DNA from 4 places in the Streptomyces sp. BA2 genome. Region 2 is predicted to be linked to each of the others. Evidence: riboswitches for the same ligand, from Rfam matches in the RefSeq annotation. Region 2 holds a riboswitch; each other region holds the start of a gene.
The links. A riboswitch is a leader RNA that binds a small molecule or an ion and turns the genes downstream of it on or off. The one in region 2 is predicted to bind cobalamin.

Region 1: it holds a riboswitch for cobalamin, as region 2 does, so the genes downstream of both, E5671_RS16140 (ABC transporter substrate-binding protein) here and E5671_RS13900 (cobalamin biosynthesis protein) in region 2, are expected to answer to the same signal.
Region 3: it holds a riboswitch for cobalamin, as region 2 does, so the genes downstream of both, E5671_RS40165 (energy-coupling factor ABC transporter permease) here and E5671_RS13900 (cobalamin biosynthesis protein) in region 2, are expected to answer to the same signal.
Region 4: it holds a riboswitch for cobalamin, as region 2 does, so the genes downstream of both, metE (5-methyltetrahydropteroyltriglutamate--homocysteine S-methyltransferase) here and E5671_RS13900 (cobalamin biosynthesis protein) in region 2, are expected to answer to the same signal.

The regions. Positions count from the first base shown of each region.
Region 1 is NZ_WSRO01000002.1:2,971,755-2,977,064, reverse strand. Features, by position in the region: gene E5671_RS16160 (DUF2252 domain-containing protein) at 1-433, shown strand, start outside; gene E5671_RS16155 (haloacid dehalogenase-like hydrolase) at 441-1,580, opposite strand; gene E5671_RS16150 (helix-turn-helix transcriptional regulator) at 1,764-2,630, shown strand; gene E5671_RS16145 (VOC family protein) at 2,636-3,088, shown strand; cobalamin riboswitch at 3,121-3,306, shown strand; gene E5671_RS16140 (ABC transporter substrate-binding protein) at 3,406-4,425, shown strand; gene E5671_RS16135 (iron chelate uptake ABC transporter family permease subunit) at 4,422-5,310, shown strand, end outside.
Region 2 is NZ_WSRO01000002.1:2,491,202-2,496,511, reverse strand. Features, by position in the region: gene cobN (cobaltochelatase subunit CobN) at 1-687, opposite strand, end outside; gene E5671_RS13905 (cobyric acid synthase) at 684-2,192, opposite strand; gene E5671_RS13900 (cobalamin biosynthesis protein) at 2,189-3,130, opposite strand; cobalamin riboswitch at 3,238-3,383, opposite strand; gene E5671_RS13895 (hypothetical protein) at 3,488-3,739, opposite strand; gene E5671_RS13890 (inorganic phosphate transporter) at 3,752-5,026, opposite strand.
Region 3 is NZ_WSRO01000002.1:8,387,928-8,393,237, forward strand. Features, by position in the region: gene E5671_RS40160 (short-chain fatty acyl-CoA regulator family protein) at 1-1,273, shown strand, start outside; cobalamin riboswitch at 1,396-1,579, shown strand; gene E5671_RS40165 (energy-coupling factor ABC transporter permease) at 1,610-2,332, shown strand; gene E5671_RS40170 (energy-coupling factor ABC transporter substrate-binding protein) at 2,332-2,712, shown strand; gene cbiQ (cobalt ECF transporter T component CbiQ) at 2,719-3,468, shown strand; gene E5671_RS40180 (energy-coupling factor ABC transporter ATP-binding protein) at 3,465-4,346, shown strand; gene E5671_RS40185 (MDR family MFS transporter) at 4,335-5,310, opposite strand, start outside.
Region 4 is NZ_WSRO01000002.1:8,380,750-8,386,059, forward strand. Features, by position in the region: gene E5671_RS40135 (MarR family winged helix-turn-helix transcriptional regulator) at 138-632, shown strand; gene metE (5-methyltetrahydropteroyltriglutamate--homocysteine S-methyltransferase) at 687-3,008, opposite strand; cobalamin riboswitch at 3,172-3,388, opposite strand; partial or broken gene E5671_RS40145 (3-hydroxyacyl-CoA dehydrogenase NAD-binding domain-containing protein) at 3,628-3,783, opposite strand; gene aceB (malate synthase A) at 3,780-5,310, opposite strand, start outside.

The DNA.
Region 1 (5,310 bases), 480 kb from region 2:
GGAGGCGGTCCGCTCGGTCGTCGAGGAGCACCTCCCGGCAGGGCCGTACGTCCACCCCGGCCACCGCGTGGTCGCGGGCCAGCGCCTCCTCCAGGCGGCGAGCGACATCTTCCTCGGCTGGATGACGGGCCCCCAGGGCCGCGCCTTCTACTGGCGTCAGCTGCGCGACATGAAGGGCTCCGCGGACGTGGAGGCCATGTCCCCCGCGGAACTGCGCTCCTACGCCCGCCTCTGCGGCACGGCCCTGGCCCGCGCCCACGCCCGCTCCGGCGACCGCATAGCCATCGCCGCCTACCTGGGCGGCTCCGACACGTTCGACCGGGCGGTCGCGGACTTCGCCCTGCGTTACACCGCGCAGAACGCCGAGGACCACGCGGCGCTGACCGAGGCGATCGCCTCCGGCCTGGTCAACGCCGCCACCGGGACCGACTAGCGACCGACTAGCGGATCTCGTCCGGGACCACCGTCAGCCACTGCTTGTCCGCGGTCACCTGCTGGCCGAGCTCCCGCTGCCGGTCGGCGTTCTTGCGCTTCATCCCGTCCAGTTCCTTCATGTAGTCGTCCTTGCGGTTGACCCAGACCCGCGCCCCGCCGTGCTTCACGTCCGCCGAGTGGAACAGCATCGGGCCGTCGCTCTTCGGGGTGTCGCCCGCCACCAGGACGGGCTTCTTCCACTCGTCGATGTACGTGCTGATGGCCGCGGGCTTGCCCTGGTACCAGGTCAGCGGCGCCCACAGGTTCGGCGTCAGCTCACGCCCCGCGAGCTTCTTCTCGTCGAAGCGGCCCTCCGCGATCTCCTTGCGGGAGCTGGTGACCTCGCCCGTCTTGCGGTCCTTGAGCTGCAGGCCGACACCGATGACGTTCTCGGGCTTCACGTCGTAGCCGTACTTGGGGTCGGAGAGGACCATGCGTACGAGGTCCTCGCTGGCCGCGCTGACGACGTAGACCTCGATGCCGTGGCTCCGCAGCGACTTGTAGAGCTCCTGCATGCCGGTGAAGAACTCGGGCGTCTTGACCTCGGTCTTCGTCAGCTTCCCGTCCTCGTAGTACTCGGCGGGAATCGGCTTGTCGTGGGCGAGGAGCTCGTCGACGTACCCCTTGAGCTCCTTCAGCGTGAAGCCGGAGAAGATCTGCGCGGCCCACGGGTAGCAGACCTGGTCGTCGACCTCGCAGAGCCGGTTGTAGTAGCTGTAGAGGCTCTCCTTGTGCTTCGCCGTGTCCTTGAAGGGGATGATCTTCAGCGACGGGTCCATCGACTTGCGGGTCAGCACCCCCTTCATCTCCAGGAAGGGCAGGAGGGACTCCTCCAGATCGTTGCGGTACGTCGTGTTGTCCGCGTCGAAGACGGCGTACGCGCCCTTGTCCTCGTTCTTCGCGATGACCTTGCCCAGCTTCTTCGCGACCGGCTTCGGCCAGTGCTTCAGCTCGGCCGAGGCCTTGGCGGCGTGCGCCGTCTTCGCGGAGGCGTCCGCCGCCGTCGCGTCCGTGCTCGGCCAGAGCGCCGTCCCCGCGAGTACGGCCGCGGTGAGCGCGCCCGCCGTGCCGATGACGGCCAGCTTGCCCTTTGCCTTTACTGCCATGGTTCTGTGCCCCCTGAGAGCGGTCTGCGCCCCGTCCGGAGCGGCGGGTCATCGTATGAGGTCAGGCGGCAGATTCCCATGATCGACATCACCGGACGGAACGGGCATGGGACCTCTGCGCGCGGGTAGCAGAGACGGACGCCCACCACGCCTCGGAGCCCCGCCCATCGCATACTGGAAGGCATGGAGACCGTCTCCCGGGAGTTCGTGCGGGCCGCCCCGCGGCTCGACGGCATGGTGGTGTCCGCGGTCGGCTACCGCACGGAGGGTGAGCGGCCCGGCCTGCACCGCGGCCTGCCGTCCCCGTACCTGACGCTGATCTTCTCGCTCGACGGCCCCGTCGTCAGCGGCCTCACCCCCGAGCAGGCGGGCGGCCGCGACGCCACCCGCACGGACATCGTCCTCGGCGGCCTGCACCAGTCCCCGGCGTACGTCGTCCGGCCCGAGCACGAGGCGGGCATCCAGCTCGCCGTGCACCCGCTCGCCGCCCGCGCCCTGTTCGGCGTACCGGCCGCGGAACTGGCCGGTGAGCTGGTGACGCCCGGCGCGGAGGTGATGGGGCGCCGCGCCGCCGACGTACGGGAGATGCTGTGCGAGCAGGGCTGCTGGGCGGAGCGGTTCGCCTCCGTGTCCGCCTACTTGAGGCAGCGCGCGGCCGACGACGCCTCCGGCGGATCCGTACGGCCAGAGGTCGCCGAGGCCTGGGCCTGGCTCGCCCGGCACCGGGGCGTCGGCACCCTGCGCGGCCTCTCCCGGCACGTCGCCCTCAGCGAACGCCGCCTCACCACGCTCTTCCGCGCCGAGACGGGCCTGAGCCCCAAGCAGGCAGGACGCCTGATGCGCTTCCAGCGCGCACGGAACGCCCTCGTACGCCCGGTCGCGACGGGCGGCGCCCCCGACCTGGCCCGCGTCGCCGCCGACTGCGGCTACTACGACCACTCCCACCTGGTACGGGACTTCCAGCAGTACACCGGGGTGAGCCCCAGCGGCTGGCTGGCCGAAGAGTGCCGGAATATCCAAGCCGGGAGCCATGGCGGGGGCGAAGAGTAGGAGCCATGAACACCACCGAGAAGCAGCAGCCCCAGTCCACCTCCGCCTCAGCCGGACGCGCCCCCGACGTCTGGCCGACCCTCCAGGCGCACGACGCCCCCGCCCTGATCGACTTCCTGGTCGGCACGGTCGGCTTCCTGCGCACCGCCGTCTACGAGGACGGCGACCGCGTGGCCCACGCCGAGCTCGACTGGCCCGAAGGCGGGGCCATCATGCTCGGCTCGTACGACGAGAAGTCCCAGGAGTGGTGCCTGAAGCCGGGCACCTTCGGCGCGTACGTCGTCACCGACCACGTGGACGACCTCTACGAGCGGCTCACCGCCGCGGGGGTCGAGATCATCCGGGAGATCGAGGACCAGCCGTACGGCAGCCGGGAGTTCGGGATCGCCGACCCCGAGGGCAACAAGTGGTCCTTCGGTACCTACCGCGGAGCTCCAAGGCCCGAGCAGCCGGCCTGACCTCGCGTGAGGGCAGGCGTCCTGACCCCGCGTGATAGCTTGCGCACGCCAGTCAACCCACACCAGGGCCAGGGAATCCGGTGCGAATCCGGAACTGACGCGCAGCGGTGAGGGGGAACGGGCGGGGCCACGGCCACTGGGCGTCCACGGACGCCTGGGAAGGCGCCCCGCCCGGCCGATCCCCGAGTCCGAAGACCTGCTGGCACCTTCGCCCCCGCACCGGGCGGCGGAGGTGACGAAGCAGGCCAGGCTCCGCGTATGAGCCGTGAGACTCAAGGGATCGTGTGTCCTCCACAGCCCGTCGTGTACGTGTCCCCATGCTCCTCAGCACGGCCCTCGCCGTCACGCTGACCTCGTGCGGAGGCGGCTCGTCGGCCACCTCCAGCGGGGGCGGGAAGGCAGCGGGATACCCACTGACCCTCACCTCCTGCGGCAAGAAGGCGGAGATCAAGGCGCCGCCGCAGCGGGCGGTCTCCCTCGATCAGGGCTCCACGGAGATCCTGCTCTCCCTCGGCCTCGCGGACCGCATGGCAGGCACCGGCACCTGGACGGATCCGGTGCTCAAGGGTCTGGAGAAGGACAACGCCAAGGTCGACCGGCTCGCCGACAGCTACCCCTCCTTCGAGAAGGTCCTCGCCCAGGAGCCGGACTTCGTCACCGCCTCCTTCCTGGCGACGGTCAGCAAGGGCGGCGTCGCCGACCGCTCCAAGTTCGCCGAACTCGGCGTACCCGCCTATGTCTCGCCCTCCGACTGCGCGGGCAAGGACAACAGCGGCGACGGCGACGGCCGCCGCGACAAGACGCTGACGATGGACACGGTGTACGGCGAAGTGCGGGACCTGGCCAAGGCGTTCGGGGTCGAGAAGCGCGGCGAGCGGCTGATCGCCGACCTCAAGGGCCGGGTGGCGAAGGCCACGAAGACGATCAAGAAGGCCGACGCGTCCGGCACGACGCTCCTCTACTGGTTCGCCAACTCCGACGCGCCCTACATCGCGGGCTGCTGCGGAGCACCGGGCATCATCACGCGCGAACTGGGCGTGAAGAACGTCTTCGACGACACCCGTGAGGAGTGGCCCCAGATCAACTGGGAGACGGTGGCGGACCGCGACCCGGACGTGCTGGTCATCGGCGACCTCACGCGCAAGTCACAGACGGCCGAGAGCGCGAAGAAGAAGATCGAGTTCCTGGAGTCCAACCCGGTCACCAAGAACCTGACCGCCGTGAAGAAGAAGCGGTACGTGCTGCTGAGCGGCCAGGCCATGAACCCGACGATCCGCACGGTGGACGGCGTGGAACAAGTCGCCGACGCGTTGCGCGAGTTCGGGCTCGCCAAGTGAGGAAGGCCGCCCCGGGCGGCATACGTTCCGCCCTGCTCTGGACGACGGGCCTGGCCGCCCTCGCCCTCTCCGTGGCGGTGGCCGTCACCATCGGGCCAGCGGACATCTCCGTACCGGACGTGTGGTCCGCGGTGGCGTCCCACCTCGGCTGGGGAGAGGCGACGCTGACGCCGATCAGGGACGGCATCGTCTGGAACCTGCGCATGCCGCGCACGCTCCTCGCGGCCGTCTGCGGCGCCGGCCTCGCGGTCTGCGGAACGGTCCTCCAGTCCCTCCTGCGCAACCCGCTCGCCGACCCCTTCGTGCTCGGCGTCTCTTCGGGGGCGTCCACGGGCGCGGTCGCGATCGTCGTCCTGGGGGTCGGCGGGGGAGTGGTGTCGGTCTCGGCGGGAGCCTTCGTAGGGGCCGTCACCTCCTTCGCACTGGTCCTCTTCCTGAGCCACACCCTGGGCGGAAGCGCCGACAGGGTGGTGCTGTCAGGCGTGGCGGCGATGCAACTGTTCTCCGCCCTCACCTCGTTCGTGATCCTGACGTCGGGCGACGCGGAGACGACGCGGAGTGTCCTGTTCTGGCTGCTCGGCTCGTTGAGCGGGGTGGGCTGGACGGACGTCTGGCTGTGCGCGGCGGTGCTCTTCGTGGCCCTCGCGATCTGCCTGACGCAGGCCCGCACGCTGGACGCGTTCGTGTTCGGCCAGGACGCGGCGGCGACGCTGGGCGTACACGTGGCCCGCACCCGCCTGCTGCTGCTCTCCATCACGGCCCTCCTCACGGCAGCCCTGGTCAGCAGCGCGGGCGCCATCGGCTTCGTGGGCCTGGTCCTGCCGCACGCGGCCCGTGCGTTTGTCGGCGCCGGGCACGCACGTCTGCTCCCGGTCACGGCGCTCG
Region 2 (5,310 bases):
GTGTGTACCGCCCGCCGCGAGGACGGTGGCCACCAGGGCGTCCGCCCGCCCGAGGATCTCGTACAGGCCCGCGTCCGCGCCGCGCAGCGAACCGCAGTACACGGCAAGGGCGTTGGCGCCCCGCGCCTCGATCGCGTCGCACAGCGTGTCGACGAAGCCGGTGTTCCCGGAGAGCTGGTGAGCCCGGTAGAAGAGCACACCGACGGTCGGCCTGCCCTCGACGTAGGCGCGCGTGCCGTGCACCCCGTACTCGGGCATCTTCCGCGGCTCGGCGCTCTGCCGCTCGTGCGCGTCGCCCGAGCGTGCGTGTCCCGCCGCGAGCACGTCCTCCTTGAGGAACCGCGCGAGCTCGCGCAGATTCTCCGTGCCGCCCTCGACGAGATACCGCAGCGCCTCCGCCACGGACCCCGCGTGCACGGTCGACTCGGCCATCAGCTCCGCGTCCGGCACGGCCTCGCCACCGAGCAGCACCGTCGGGATGCCGGCGGCCTTCAGCGCCGCGAGCCCGTCCTCCCAGGCCCGCTTGCCGCCGAGCAGGCGTACGACGGCGATGTCCGCGCCCTCGATCAGTGCGGGCAGCTCGTCCTGGACGTCGACCCGGGTCGGGTTGCCGATGCGGTAGGGGGCGCCGGAGGCACGGGCGGCAAGGAGGTCCGTGTCGGCGGTGGACAGAAGCAGGACGGTCATGAGGGTGCCCCCGGTGCGATGAAGGGGAGACCGGCGGGTGCGCCGGTCTCGATCAGGCTGAGCAGCGCGTCCGTGTCCGCGTGTTCTTCGATCAGGTCGCCGAGCAGGTCGAGCTGCTCCTCGCGCAGTGCGCCGAAGCTGGTGTCGGGCGCGGGCACGAACCGGCGCCCGGCGGCGCGGGCGACCTCGGTGAGGAAGCGGCGCCGGAACGCGTCGGACTCCAGCGAGCCGTGCCAGTGCGTGCCCCACACCTCGCCGACGCGGCAGCCGTCCAGGAAGGCTTCCCCGCCCAGGACTTCGGCGACGCCGTGGTGGATCTCGTACCCCTCGACGGGTTCGCCGAGGGCCTCGCCGACCGGCCGCGCGAGGGTCTTCTCGCGCGCGAACCGCACGCGCACGGGCAGCAGCCCGAGCCCGTCCACGGCACCGGCCCGCGACTCGACGTCGTCCTCGATGTGCTCGCCGAGCACCTGGAAGCCGCCGCAGATCCCGAGCACGGGACGGCCTTCGGCGGCGCGCCGCGCGATGGCGTCGGCGAGGCCGCGCTCGCGCAGCCACTCCAGGGCGCGGACCGTGCCGCGCGTCCCCGGCACGATCACGAGATCGGCGTCGACAAGTTCCTCGGCCCGGTCCACGAACCGCACGACGACGCCGGGTTCGGCGGCCAGGGCGTCCACGTCGGTGAAGTTCGACATGAGCGGAATGGCGCACACGGCGACCCGCAGCACGTCCTCACCGACCGGCGGAGCGACGACGGACTCCCGCACGGCACCCCGCAGCGACACCCGGAGCCCGTCCTCTTCGTCGATGCCGAGGCCGTGCTGGAACGGCAGCACTCCGAACGTGCGCCGCCCGGTGAGCTGTTGGAGCATGTCGAGCCCGGGTTCGAGCAACGAGACGTCGCCCCGGAACTTGTTGACGAGATAACCGGCTATCAGCTCCTGGTCCTCGGCGCTCAGCAGCGCGGTGGTCCCGAAGAAGGAGGCGAAGACGCCTCCGCGGTCGATGTCTCCCACCACGACCACGGGGAAGCGGGCGGCCCGCGCGATCCCCATGTTCACGATGTCCGTACGTCGCAGATTGATCTCGGCGGGACTGCCCGCACCTTCGCAGATCACGGCGTCATAGCTGCCCCGAAGTTCCTCAAGGCATCCCACGACGGTGGAGAGCAGCGCTTCCTGCCGCCCTCCGTGGTAGCCGCGCGCGCTCATCTCGCCCACCGGCTTGCCCATGAGGACGACCTGGCTGCTGCGGTCGCTGCCCGGCTTGAGCAGCACGGGGTTCATCAGCGCGGTCGGCTCGACCATGGCGGCCTGCGCCTGCATGGCCTGGGCCCGCCCGATCTCGGCACCTTCGCGCGTGACAAAGGAGTTGAGGGACATGTTCTGCGCCTTGAAGGGCGCGACGGAGACCCCTTTGCGGGCCAGCCACCGGCAGATCCCGGCGGTGACGACGCTCTTCCCCGCGTCGGAGGTGGTTCCGGCGACGAGCAGTCCACCACTCATGAGGCCCTGCCTTTCCGTAGAGCGCTCACGGCCGCCGCAACGCCCAGGGCGAGGAGACCCACCCGTCGCGACAGCTTCACGGCCCGTTCGATGTCGGAGACTTCGACGCCCCGCCCGTCCCCGTTCAGGACGGGCCGGTGCTCGACACGCCCCGCGTACGAGAGAGTCCCCCCGAGCCGTACGCCCAACGCCCCGGCGAAGGCGGCCTCGACGGGGCCGGCGTTGGGGCTCGGATGCTTGGCGGCGTCCGCACGCCAGGCCAGCACCGCACCGCGCGGCGAGTCCCCGGCAACGGCCGCGAGTACGGCGGTGAGCCGGGCGCCCGGCCACCCCAGTACGTCGTCGAGCCGCGCGGAAGCCCACCCGTAGCGCCGGTACTTCACGGACTTGTGCCCGACCATGGCGTCGAGCGTGTTGACGGCACGGAAGCCCACGAGCCCGGGGATCCCGCCGACGGCCCCCCACACCAGGGCCCCGACCACGGCGTCGGACGTGTTCTCGGCGACGGACTCGACCACGGCCCGCGCGATGCCGTCGGCGTCGAGGGCCTGCGGATCCCGGCCGCACAGATGCGGCAGCCGCTCCCGGGCCACCTCGATGTCCCCGGCGGTGAGCGCCCCGCCGATGGCCCGCGCCTCACGCCCCAGCGAGGTGCCGCCGACCACGGCCCAGGTGGTGGCGGCGGTCAGCGCGACGGATGCGGCGCGCGAGTCACGTACAAGAGAAGAGGCCAGGACGGCGGCACCGGCCGCGCCTCCGGCGCACACCACGGCATGCAGGGCGCCCCACCCGCGGTGGTCACGCCACAGCACACGCTCGACGGCGCCCGCGGCCCGACCGAACGCGGCGACCGGATGCCCGCGGCGAGGATCGCCGAGGAACAGATCACCGAGGAGGCCGGCGGCGGCGCCGTACGCGAAGTCGCGATCGGCACGCATGGCGTCAGCCGGTCGTCGTGCCGAGAAGGGAGCTCACGCTCGGGAACTGGTCCGGCAACGGGCGGCCGCGCATGGCGATATGTCCTCACTCAGGGTGTCCGCGCCCTGGTTCGACGTGATCGGCGGCGAGAGTTCCTGGCTTCCGAGGAGTCAGCTCCTCGATGACAGTGGCGGGACCGCGCCGGATTCGCACCGGCTTCCTCTCCTGCTGCCGTATTGGCTCCGGCAGTCCACCACGGCCCGCGAAGGCCCGTCAACTCGCTGTTGACCTGCGACGGGAGAGTGTGCGGAGGCCCACATACGAAGGTGGGGTGCGGGACGCCGAAGCGTCCCGCACCCCACTCGAAACTCCGGTCGTCAGGCGACGATCAGATAGATCCCGTACGCCACGGCCGCCGCGCAGAGCGCGAAGCACACGTACGCGCCCGTGCGGGCCGCGGTGGCGGTGCCGCCACCCGCGGTGGAGGTACCTGCGGTGGAGGCGCCGGACGTGGCCGCCTCGCCCTTGGAGAGGCCGACGATGCCGAGGGTGAACAGGCCCACCAGGGCCACTGTCACCGCGAGGCTGACTCCGAAGACGGAGCCGAGAGCTGCCCAGTCGATGTCCATGCTGACTTTTCCTTACACCGTGGCGGGCCGGGCGGGGTCCGCCGCGGTGCCGGTCGGGGCCGGGATGGTGGCCTTGACGAAATCGACGTCCGCGCTCGCCACGGCCGACCCGGTGGGCGGCGGTGTGACGGCGGCCATCGCGGTGGTCACGACGCCTGCGGGCTCGGCGGCGGGGGAGCCGCCGATCTCGTCGTCGGCGACGTTCGTGTGGTCGACGGCGTTGCGGCGGGACAGCGACCAGATGACGGCGGAGCCGCCGATCAGGAGCGCGGCGGTCGCCGCGATGCCCCAGGGGCCCTGCTTGGTGAGGAACTCGGCCCCCGCGCCGACCAGACCGGCGGCCGGGAGGGTCAGACCCCAGGCGATGAACATGCGGGTCGCCGTGGACCAGCGGACCACACCGCCCTTGCGGCCGAGGCCCGCGCCCATCACGGCGCCGGAGCAGGACTGCGTGGTGGAGAGCGAGAAGCCGATGTGCGAGGAGGCCAGGATGACCGTCGCGGCGCTGGTCTGGGCGGCGAAGCCCTGCTGCGGCTGGAGGTCGGTGAGGCCCTTGCCCATGGTGCGGATGATGCGCCAGCCGCCGAGGTAGGTGCCGAGCGCGATGGCGACACCGGCCGAGACGATGACCCACATCGGGGGGTTGGCGCCCGGGTTCAGGACGCCGCCGGTGACCAGGGCGAGCGTGATGATGCCCATGGTCTTCTGCGCGTCGTTCGTGCCGTGGGCCAGCGAGACGAGGCCCGCGGAGGCGATCTGTCCGGCGCGGTAACCCTTGGCCGTGGCCTTGGTATCGGTGTTGCGGCCGATCCTGTACGTCAGACGCGTGGCCACCATCGCGGCGAGACCCGCCACGAGAGGGGCGGCCAGGGCCGGGATCAGGATCTTGGTGACGACGGTGCCGCCGTCGATCGACGACCAGCCCATCGACATGACAGCGGCGCCGATGAGGCCACCGAAGAGTGCGTGGGAAGAACTGGAAGGCAGGCCCACCAGCCAGGTCAGCAGATTCCAGAGGATCGCGCCGACCAGGGCCGCGAAGATCACCTCTGTCTTCAGTCCGTCCTCGTTGACGATGCCGCCAGAGATCGTCTTGGCGACTTCGACGGAGAGGAAAGCTCCGACGAGGTTCAGCACGGCGGACATGGCCACCGCCGTCTTGGGCTTGAGAGCGCCAGTCGAGATGGTGGTAGCCATCGCGTTGGCTGTGTCGTGGAAACCGTTCGTGAAGTCGAACACGAGAGCGGTGACGATCACGATCCCGAGGAGAAGCGTGATGTGTTCCATTTACCCAGGCTTCTGTTGGACGTCAGTGGCAAGTGGAACGTAGGCAACCTGAGTGAACGGAAAGTGAACTGGGACGGGCCGTGCGGTGACCCAATGCGGGGCGCCGCCACTCCGCTTCCGCCGGGGCCCTGCCGGTCATCCGCCGGAGGGGCGGTGGGAGGCCATGGGGGACCCGGAATCCCGGCTTCCCAGGGTGCCCCACTACCCCCGGGCGAAGCACTTCAACTGGCTCAGGGAACCGTCGAAGAGATTCTGATCACCCGGCGGCCCGGGGGCCGGGCGCG
Region 3 (5,310 bases), 5.9 Mb from region 2:
CGTACTGCTGCGTCTCACGGAGGCGTTCGGCGTCGACCCCGGCTTCTTCTCCGAGCGCGACACCAGCCGTCTGGTGGCCGACCTGCGGGACGCCCTCACCGGCGAGGTGGCCGCGGGGCGGGTCTCCGCATCCGACCTCTCGGACCTGGCATCGCGCATGCCCGCCGTGGCGACGGTCCTGGTCGACCTCGGCCGCCGGAACCAGCACCTCACCGAACAGCTCTCCGAAGCCGCGGAGGGCCGGGGGCCGGGAACGGTGGCCCAGCCGCGTTCCGCGCACGAGGAGATCCGCGAGTTCTTCTACCGGCGCCAGAACTACCTGCACGACATGGACCTGGCCGCCGAGAGGTTCGCGGCGGAGATCGGCGTACGCCCCGGCGAGGTCGTTCGTGCCCTGTCGGCGCGCCTCGCCGAGCGCCACGGGGTGCGCCTGGTCGCGGACGCCGAAGGACTCCTGCACCACTACGACCCGACGGCCCGGGTCCTGCACCTCTCCAGCCGGCTGCGCCCCGGCCAGCAGGCGTTCCGGATGGCCACCCAGCTCGCGCTCCTGGAGTACGCGGACGAGATCTCCGCGCTCGCGTCGGAGGACTTCGGTCAGGAGACCGCGGCCTGGCCGCTGGCCCGCATCGGCATCGCCAACTACTTCGCGGCCGCGCTGATCCTGCCGTACCGCCGCTTCCACGCGGCCGCGGAGGAGTTCCGGTACGACATCGAGGGTCTCACCGACCACTTCGGCCTCGGCTACGAGACCATCTGCCACCGTCTCAGCACCCTGCAGCGCCCCCGGCTGCGCGGCGTGTCCTTCTCCTTCGTCCGCGTCGACCGGGCGGGCAACATGTCGAAGCGTCAGTCAGCCACCGCGTTCCACTTCTCCCGCGCGGGCGGCACCTGTCCGCTGTGGAACGTGTACGAGGCGTTCGCCGCGCCGGGCCGCATCCACGTCCAGGTCGCCTCGATGCCGGACGGGCAGCGTTTCCTGTGGACCGCCCGTGCGGTCACCCGGCACCGCGGCGGCTGGGGCGAGCCCGGCAAGACGTTCGCCATCGGCCTCGGCTGCGAGATCCGCCATGCCGGGCGGCTCGTCTACTCCGACGGCCTCGATCTCGACAGCGCCTCATCGGCCGTGCCCATCGGCATGGGCTGCCGCCTCTGCGAACGCACCGACTGCCCCCAGCGGGCAGTGCCCCCGCTGGACCGCCGCCTGGCGATCGACGAGAACAGCAGCACCTTCGTTCCCTATCCCGTGGCCGGGGAGCAGGCGAGGGACTGAAGAGTGCCGACATCAAGGACGGAGGCACATGGGCTGACCAGGGGCGTACGCCCTGGTCGTGTGCGCTCGCACGTGCCACAGGTGGCACGGTCCCGCAAGTTGTCAGGTAACTCGATTGCGCACTAAGGTCGCCACGCCTTGGTGCTCGGGAAATCCGGTGTGATGCCGGTGCGGCCCTCGCCACTGTGATCGGGAAGTCCGGCTCCAGCCCTCGCGGCAGCCACTGGGTACGCGCGTACCCGGGAAGGCGGAGTCCGGTCGGTACGACCCGTCAGCCAGGAGACCGGCCAAGGCGCGTTGTCCATCCACGAGGTGCTGGAGAGGGTCTGCTTAGCCATGCACATAGCCGAGGGTTTCCTCCCACCGGCGCACGCGATCGCCTGGGGCGTAGCGTCCGCGCCGTTCGTCGTCCACGGAGTCCGCTCCCTCACCCGTGAAGTCAAGGAACACCCGGAGAGCACTCTGCTCCTGGGCGCCTCCGGAGCCTTCACCTTTGTCCTTTCCGCGCTGAAAATCCCTTCCGTCACGGGCAGTTGCTCACATCCCACGGGCACCGGGCTCGGCGCGATCCTGTTCCGGCCGCCGATCATGACGGTGCTCGGCACCATCACGCTGCTGTTCCAGGCCCTGCTGCTCGCCCACGGCGGGCTCACCACGCTCGGCGCCAACGTCTTCTCCATGGCGATCATCGGGCCATGGGCGGGATACGCCGTCTACCGGCTCCTGAAGCGGTACGACGTACCGCTCATGGTCGCCGTGTTCTTCGGCGCGTTCGTCGCCGACCTGTCCACGTACTGCGTCACCAGCGTCCAGCTGGCCATGGCGTTCCCCGACCCCAGCAGCGGATTCATCGGCGCCCTCGGCAAGTTCGGCGGCATCTTCGCCGTCACGCAGATCCCCCTCGCGGTCAGCGAGGGACTGCTCACCGTCATCGTGATGCGGTTGCTCGTGCAGTCAAGCAAGGGTGAACTCACGCGGCTCGGCGTGCTGCTCCAGGGCAAGCGGTCGGGCGCGAAGGCGGACAGGAACACCAAGACGGAGACGGGGGCCAGCGCCTGATGAGCCGGAACGCGAAGATCAACACTCTGCTCCTCCTCATCGTCGCCGCGCTCGCCGTGCTGCCGTTGGCGCTCGGCCTCGGCGACGACGAGAAGGAGCCGTTCACCGGGGCCGACGCCCAGGCCGAGACAGCGATCACCGAGATCAAGCCGGATTACGAACCCTGGTTCTCGCCGCTGTACGAACCCCCCTCCGGGGAGGTCGAGTCGGCGCTCTTCGCGCTCCAGGCGGCGCTGGGGGCGGGCGTCCTCGCGTACTACTTCGGTCTGCGCAAGGGGCGCCGTCAGGGCGCGGAGATCGCGCGGGCCGAGGCCGAGGGGGCGCCTGCGGAGAAGGCCGCCGACGCGGAGAGCACCCGGGCCGAGACCGAGCAGGTCTGACCCCGCGTGCTGCCCATCGACGCGGCGGCGCACAGCAGTCGCTGGCGCCGCCGCCACCCCGTGGACAAAGCCGTGCTCGGGCTCGGCCTCACCGTCCTTGCGGTCTCCCTGCCGCCCTGGCCGGGTGCCGCCCTGGTCCTTGCCGCCGCGCTCGCCGTGCTGCTCGGGCCCGCCGGTGTGCCGCCGCGCAAACTGTGGCGCGCCTACCGCGTGCCGCTCGGCTTCTGCGTCACAGGCGCACTGACCCTCATCGTCCAACTCGGCGGGCCCGAAGGGTTCGTCACACTCGCCGACGGCGGCCCCGCCCGTGCGGGCGGTCTGCTCCTGCGCACATCGGCGGCCTCCCTCGGCGTGCTCCTGTTCGCCTTCACCACGCCGATGTCGGACCTGCTGCCCCGCCTGGTGAAAGCGGGTGTTCCGGCGCCGGTCGTCGACGTGGCCCTCGTCATGTACCGGATGAGCTTCCTGCTCCTGGACTCCATGAGCCGGATCCGGCAGGCGCAGGCCGCGCGCCTCGGCCACACGACCCGCGCCGCCACCTGGCGTTCCCTCGGCGGTCTCGGCGCCACCGCGTTCGTGCGGGCCTTCGACCGGGCGAGCAGGCTCCAGGCCGGGCTCGCCGGACGCGGGTACGACGGAACCCTGCGGGTGCTCGTGCCGGACGCCCGGATCTCCCGGAGCTTCGTGGCGGCAAGCGCCGTGCTCCTCCTGGGCCTTGCGGCCCTCACCCTTGTACTGGAAAGGCTTCTTCCATGAGCGAGCCGAGCGCTCCTCGCGAGCCGAGCGGGTCCTTGGTCGCTCTTCGGGCCGCCTCCTACGCGTACGAAGACGGGCCCACCGTGCTCAGTGGCCTGGACTTCGATGTCACCGAAGGCCGCGCGCTCGCGCTCCTTGGCCGCAACGGCAGCGGCAAGACCACCCTGATGCGGCTGCTGAGTGGTGGACTGCGCCCGGACCAGGGCGGATTGACGGTCGACGGCACCCCCGTGACGTACGACCGCAGGGGGCTCACCCGGCTGCGCACCACCGTTCAGCTGGTCGTCCAGGACCCCGACGACCAGCTGTTCGCCGCCTCGGTCGAGCAGGACGTGTCCTTCGGGCCGCTGAACCTGGGGCTGCCGGACGACGAGGTCCGCGGCCGGGTCGCCGAGGCGCTCGCCGCGCTCGACATCAGCGCCCTGTCGGACCGCCCCACCCATCTGCTCTCCTACGGCCAGCGGAAGCGGACGGCCATCGCGGGCGCCGTGGCGATGCGCCCCCGCGTCCTGATCCTCGACGAGCCGACCGCGGGGCTCGACCCCGACGGCCAGGAGCGCCTCCTGGCGACCCTGCAAGGCCTGCGGGACGCGGGAACGACCGTGGTGATGGCCACCCACGACGTGGATCTGGCCCTGCGCTGGGCCGACGACGCGGCGCTGCTCACCCCCTCGGGAGTGCGCGCGGGGCCGGTTGCGGAGATGCTCGCCCACAGGGACCTCCTCGCGCAGGCGGGCCTCCGCCTGCCGTGGGGAATCGCCGTCACGGAGCTGCTGCGGACGAAGGGCCTGCTGCCCGGGGCGGGCGACGGACCGCGCACTCCCGAGGAGTTGGCGGCGCTGATGGCCTCGGTGGTGCCCGGCGCGTCAGCGGGGTGACCGGCCCGGGGGCCGGGATCGGTCGGGCAGGAGTGTCAGGGCCAGGAGCGGGATCGCGGCCAGTGTGAGCCACGGGGCCCAGGGCGGCAGCCCTGCGTCCAGGAGTGAGCCCGTCGCGGCGCTGCCCGCCAGGACGATCAGGCCCGAGACCGAGGACAGGGCACCGGTGTAGAGGCCGAGCCTGCCGTCCGGCGTGAGATCGGGGACCCAGGCGCGGGCTGCCGGAGCGACCAGCATCTGGCCGAGGGTGAGGAGGACGACGAAGGCGGCGGCGGGCAGCAGCCCGGCCACCCCGGTCAGCGCGGCCGGGCGCGCGGCGGCCACCACGGTGAACCCTGCGGAGATGAGCACCAGCCCCGTCGCCATCGAGCGCCGTTGGTCCAGCCGCCCCGCCGCCCAATGCGTGACCGGGAGCTGCGTGGTCACCACAAGCAGGGAGGAGAGGGCGAAGAGCCAGGCGAGCGGCGCCTGCGACCCGGCCGTGCGCTCCACCTCCTCCGGCAGGGCGAGATAGAGCTGGTTGTACGCCAGGAGGTAGGCGCCGTACGCGCCGCACACCGCCAGGAAGCGGCGGTTGCGCAGCAACTCGCCCACTCCTCCTCGTACGCGGATCCGCTCGCGCCCCGGGATGTGCTGGGGCAGCAGCCACAGGTGCCCGGCAAGGACGAGGACGAAGACCCCGGCCCCGGCCAGGCAGACGGTGCGGAAGTCGACGGAGAGCAGCAGCGCGCCGAGGAGCGGACCGAGGAACGCGCCCGCCTGGCCGGCCACGGTCAGCAGGGCGAGGACACGAGTGCGCGGGCCGCGCCCCGACTCCTCCCAGAGCACCGCCTGCCGGGCGACCTCGGATTCCACGGCGGGCGAGAACAGGGCCGCGGCGAAGCCGATCAGGAGCACCGCGCCGATGACCGACCACGTCTGCTGCGCGTAACCGAGCCAGGCGAAACCGGCGATCCGCAGCAGG
Region 4 (5,310 bases), 5.9 Mb from region 2:
CGGCCCGCAGAAGGGAAGCTAAGACAGATCATTGTTGTCGTCAATGATTGTTTCCAACATCGATAGTGCGGCATGCTGGACACTGTCATCGACGACCGCCGGATGCCCGCGAAGTGCCGATCAGGGAGAGCCCCCTCATGACCAGCCGGAAGACCACCGCCGAGCCCGTGGAGGAAGGATCCGTCGACGAGGGCGCACCCTGGATGCGCGCCCTTCACGCCGACACGGGCTACCTGCTCTACCGTCTCGGACTGCGCTCGGGGCAGCTCTTCAACGCGGCGCTCCAGAGATCCGGCCTGCGCTTGCGCCACTACGCGCTGCTGCGCTATCTGGCCACGGTGGCGGGCGCGGCGCAGCGCGAGCTGAGCCAGGAGCTGGGTTATGACCCCAGCGCGATCGTCGGCCTGGTGGACGACCTGGAACGCCTCGGCTTCGTCGAACGCCGCCCGGCCCCGGACGACCGCCGCCGCCGCATCGTCGCCCTCGCCCCGGCGGGCCACGACTTCCTGCGCGACTCCGACAAGGTGGCCCGCGGCGTCCGCGACGAACTCCTCGCCCCGCTCGGCCCGGACGAGCGGGAGACGTTGCATGCGCTGTTGTCGCGGGTGGCGCATACGGGTGATGCGTCATGACGGAACGGAGCGGCCATTCGCCCTCGAATGGCCGCCCCGTTCCGCGCGTTCGGATCAGGAACCCGCGGGCAGCTCCGCCCTCACCTCGCGCGCGGCCGCGACCAGGTTCTCCAGGGAGGCCTTGGTCTCGGGCCAGCCGCGGGTCTTGAGGCCGCAGTCGGGGTTCACCCACAGCCGCTCGGCGGGGATGGCCTCAAGTCCCTTGCGCAGCAGGGCCGCTGCCTCCTCGGTGCTCGGTACGCGCGGGGAGTGGATGTCGTAGACCCCGGGTCCCGCCTCGCGCGGGTAGCCGTGCTCGGCCAGTTCGCGGGCCACCTGCATGTGCGAGCGCGCGGCCTCCAGGCTGATGACGTCGGCGTCGAGGTCGTCGATGGCCTGGACGATGTCTCCGAACTCGGCGTAGCACATGTGGGTGTGGATCTGCGTGTCCGGCCGGACGCCGCTCGTGGTGAGGCGGAAGGATTCCGTGGCCCAGTCCAGGTACGCGGCGTGCTCGGCGGTACGCAGCGGCAGCGTCTCGCGCAGCGCGGGCTCGTCGACCTGGATGACCGAAGTCCCCGCGGTCTCCAGGTCGTCGACCTCGTCGCGAAGGGCGAGGGCGACCTGGCGTGCCGTGTCGCCCAGCGGCTGGTCGTCGCGGACGAAGGACCAGGCGAGCATGGTGACAGGACCGGTGAGCATGCCCTTCACGGGGCGGTCGGTGAGGGAGTTGGCGTACGAGGTCCAGCGCACCGTCATCGGCACAGGCCGGGAGATGTCGCCCGCGAGGACCGGCGGGCGCACATAACGGGTGCCGTACGACTGGACCCAGCCGTGCTGCGTGGCGAGGTAGCCGGTGAGCTGCTCGGCGAAGTACTGCACCATGTCGTTGCGTTCGGGCTCGCCGTGCACCAGGACGTCGATGCCCGCCTTCTCCTGGAACGCGACGACCTCGCTGATCTCGGAGCGGATGCGCTCCTCGTAACCGTCCGTGTCGATGCGGCCCGCTCGCAAGTCGGCCCGTGCGGTGCGCAGTTCGGTGGTCTGCGGGAACGAGCCGATGGTGGTCGTGGGAAGCAGCGGCAGACCGAGGCGGGTTCGCTGAGCCGCCGCACGCTCCGGATAGGCGTGCGCGCGGCGGCCATCGGAGCCCGTGACGGCGGCGACGCGGGAACGTACGGCCGGATCGTGGGTGAGGGCCGAGCCCGAGCGGGACGCCAGGTCGGCGCGGTTGGCGGACAGTTCGGCCGTGATGGTGTCCCTGCCCTGCACCAGGCCGCGGGCCAGCGTGGCGATCTCGGTGGTCTTCTGGTGGGCGAAGGCGAGCCAGCGGGCGATCTGCGGGTCGATGTCCCGCTCGGCGGTGGCATCCAGCGGGACGTGCAGCAGGGAGCAGGACGCGGAGACGTCGACCCGGTCGGCGAGGCCCAGGAGCGTGCCCAGCGTGGACAGGGACTTCTCCAGGTCGTTGATCCAGATGTTGCGGCCGTTGACGACGCCCGCGACCAGCCGCTTGCCGGGCAGCCCGCCGACGGCGGCGAGGTCCTCGAGCTGGCTGGCGGCGGACTCCGTGAAGTCCAGGGCGAGGCCCTCCACCGGCGCCTTGGCGAGCACCGGCAGCGCCTCGCCGAGCCTGCCGAAGTAGGAGGCGACGAGCAGCTTCGGGCGGTCGGTGAGGGCGCCCAGGTCACGGTAGGCGCGTGCGACGGCGTTGAGCTCCGCCGGGGTGCGGTCCTGGACGAGGGCGGGCTCGTCGAGCTGCACCCACTCGGCGCCCGCCGCGCGCAGGTCGGCGATGACCTCGGCGTACACGGGCAGCAGACGGTCAAGGAGCGTCAGGGGCTCGAAGCCCGCGGCCACGCCGGGCGCGGGCTTGGCGAGCAGCAGATAGGTCACAGGGCCGACCAGCACCGGGCGTGCGGCGAGGCCGAGCGCGACGGCCTCCTTGAGCTCGGCGACCTGCTTGGCCGAGTCGGCGGTGAAGACGGTGTCGGGGCCCAGCTCCGGTACGAGGTAGTGGTAGTTGGTGTCGAACCACTTGGTCATCTCAAGGGGCGCCACGTCCTGGGTGCCGCGTGCCATCGCGAAGTAACCGTCGAGCGCGTCGGTGTCGACGGCCTCGCGGTGCCGCCGCGGGACGGCGCCGACCATGACGCTGGTGTCCAGGACATGGTCGTAGTACGAGAAGTCACCGGTCGGCACTTCGTGGATGCCGGCGTCGGACAGGTGCCGCCAGGTGGACCGGCGCAGCCGCGCCGCGGTCTCCCGGAGGGTGTCGGCGCTGACGCGGCCCTTCCAATAGCCCTCGACGGCCTTCTTCAGTTCCCGGTCGGGGCCCTGGCGGGGGTAGCCGTACACGGTGGACCGTGCTGCCGCAGCTGCGGACTTCGCTGTCACGGAAATCTCCTTCGCGAGATGACTCCTGAGAATCCCGGGGACGGGACACGGACGCGAAGGGATGACGAACCGGATGGACCGGACGCGCGCCACCGGCGCGGTGCTCCACCTGATCTGTACGCCGACCCGCCCACGAGGTCACCGGGATATCCGCACGTGAGGGATCACATGCGGGCAACAGGCAGGTCTTCGGACTTGTGGGCACACCTGCCGAGGCAGATCCCTACTGGCCGTCGCTTCCCGGATCCTGCTCGGATCCAGTGCGTATGACGGAGGTCGTTCCCACTCACCGCTGCGGGGCAGTCCCGGATTCCCACCGGGTTCCCTCTTACGACGCGTCTGCCTGGCGGACAGGGCGAACCAGCTGCACAGGTCAGGCTAGAGGGTGGTCGGCCTCTTGGGCAGTACTGATCACATTCCGGACCGTGAGGTGCGACACCAATGCCTTGGACGGGGGGCGAACACCTGATGGGGCGCGGAACAGATCACCACTCTGTTCCGCGCCCCGCTCACAGCAGCCGCGGGCCCCTCAGCCCGACGGCGGACCCGGGCCCCTCAGCCCCGGTCGTAGAGGTGGAACCCGCGCCCGCTCTTGCGGCCGAGCAGCCCCGCTTCCACCGAGTGAGACGGCGACGCGCTCGCGGGCGGCGCGTGCTGCGAGGGCGTCGGCCTCGCAGACCAGGGTGTCCAGGCCGGCGCGGGCGCACACTTCGGCGATTCCGGCGCCCATCTGGCCTCCGCCCACCACGCCGACCCGGCGAATGGCCGCGGTCATGACTGACCCTCCGAACGGCGGGCGAGCGGGTCGCGCACGAACGGCTGGTCCACAAGGTGGCGGCTGTAGGCATCGGTGGTGAAGAACGCGGGCAACTCCCGTGCCAGCGCGCTCCGTTCGAAGAGCCCGCGGATTTCGTCGAGCGGCGCCCACGGGTACTCCGCCCCCAAGGCGGCGAGTTCGTCCTCCACCAGCGCGAGTACGGTCGTGCGATCGACGGCCCGGTGGCGCAGCCACTGCCAGATCTGCACCCGGGCGATCTCGGCCGTGGCCGCGTCCTCCATCAGCCCGTACAGGGCGACGGCCCCCCGCCCCCGCAGCCAGGCGGCGAAGTAACGCAGGGCGACCGCGATGTTCGTGCGCACGCCCTCCGCTGTGGGCGGCGCGCTGACGCGGCGCACGGACAGCAGCTGAGCCGCCGTCACCTCGACGTCGTCGCGGGTGCGGTCGATCTGATGCGGGCGGGTGCCGAGCACCCCGTCGAACACCCCGCGGCACACGGGGACAAGCGCGGGATGGGCGACCCAGGAGCCGTCGAAGCCGTCCTCGGCCTCGCGTTCCTTGTCCAGGCGCACCGTGGCGATGGCCGCCTGATGGGCGTCCGGGTCCTTGCCGGGCACGTGGGCGGCCATGCCGCCGATCGCGTGGGCACCGCGCTTGTGGCAGGTGCGTACGAGGAGATCGGTGTACGCGCGCATGAAGGGGGCGGTCATGGTGACCTTCGCCCGGTCGGGCAGCAGAAAGTCGGTGCGGTGCCCGAAGGTCTTGATGAGGCTGAAGAGGTAGTCCCAGCGGCCCGCGTTGAGGCCCGAGCTGTGCTCGCGGAGCTCGTGGAGGATCTCCTCCATCTGGACGGCCGCCGTGATGGTCTCGATCAGGACGGTGGCCCGGATCGTGCCGTGCGGGATGCCCATGAGGTCCTGGGCGAGGACGAAAACGTCGTTCCACAGCCGCGCCTCGTCGCGGTTCTCCAGCTTCGGCAGATAGAAGTACGGGCCGTGCCCGGCGTCGATCTGCCGCTGGGCGCAGTGGAAGAAGTAGAGCCCGAAGTCGACCAGGGAGGCGGGCGCGGGCCTGCCGTCGAACTCCAGGTGCTCTTCGGTCAGATGCCAGCCGCGCGGGCGGACGACGATGGTCGCGAGGCGCTCGCCGAGCCGGTACCGCTTCCCCTCCGGCGTGGTGAAGTCGATCCTGCGCTCGATGGCGTCGAGCAGGTTCAGCTGACCGCCGATGATGTTGTCCCAGGTGGGTGAGGTGGCGTCCTCGAAGTCCGCCATCCACACCCGCGCACCGGAGTTGAGGGCGTTGACCGCCATCGCGCGCTCGGGCGGTCCGGTGATCTCCACTCGGCGGTCGGTGAGTCCGGGGGCCGGGGGAGCCACCTGCCAGGAGTCGTCCGCCCGGACGCGGGCGGTGGCGATGGAGAAGTCGAGCGGGGAACCGGAAGCGAGGCGGGCGCCCACCCGCGTGCGCTCCTTGAGGATCTCCAGGCGGCGGTCGGCGAAGGCGCCGACGAGGCGGCCGACG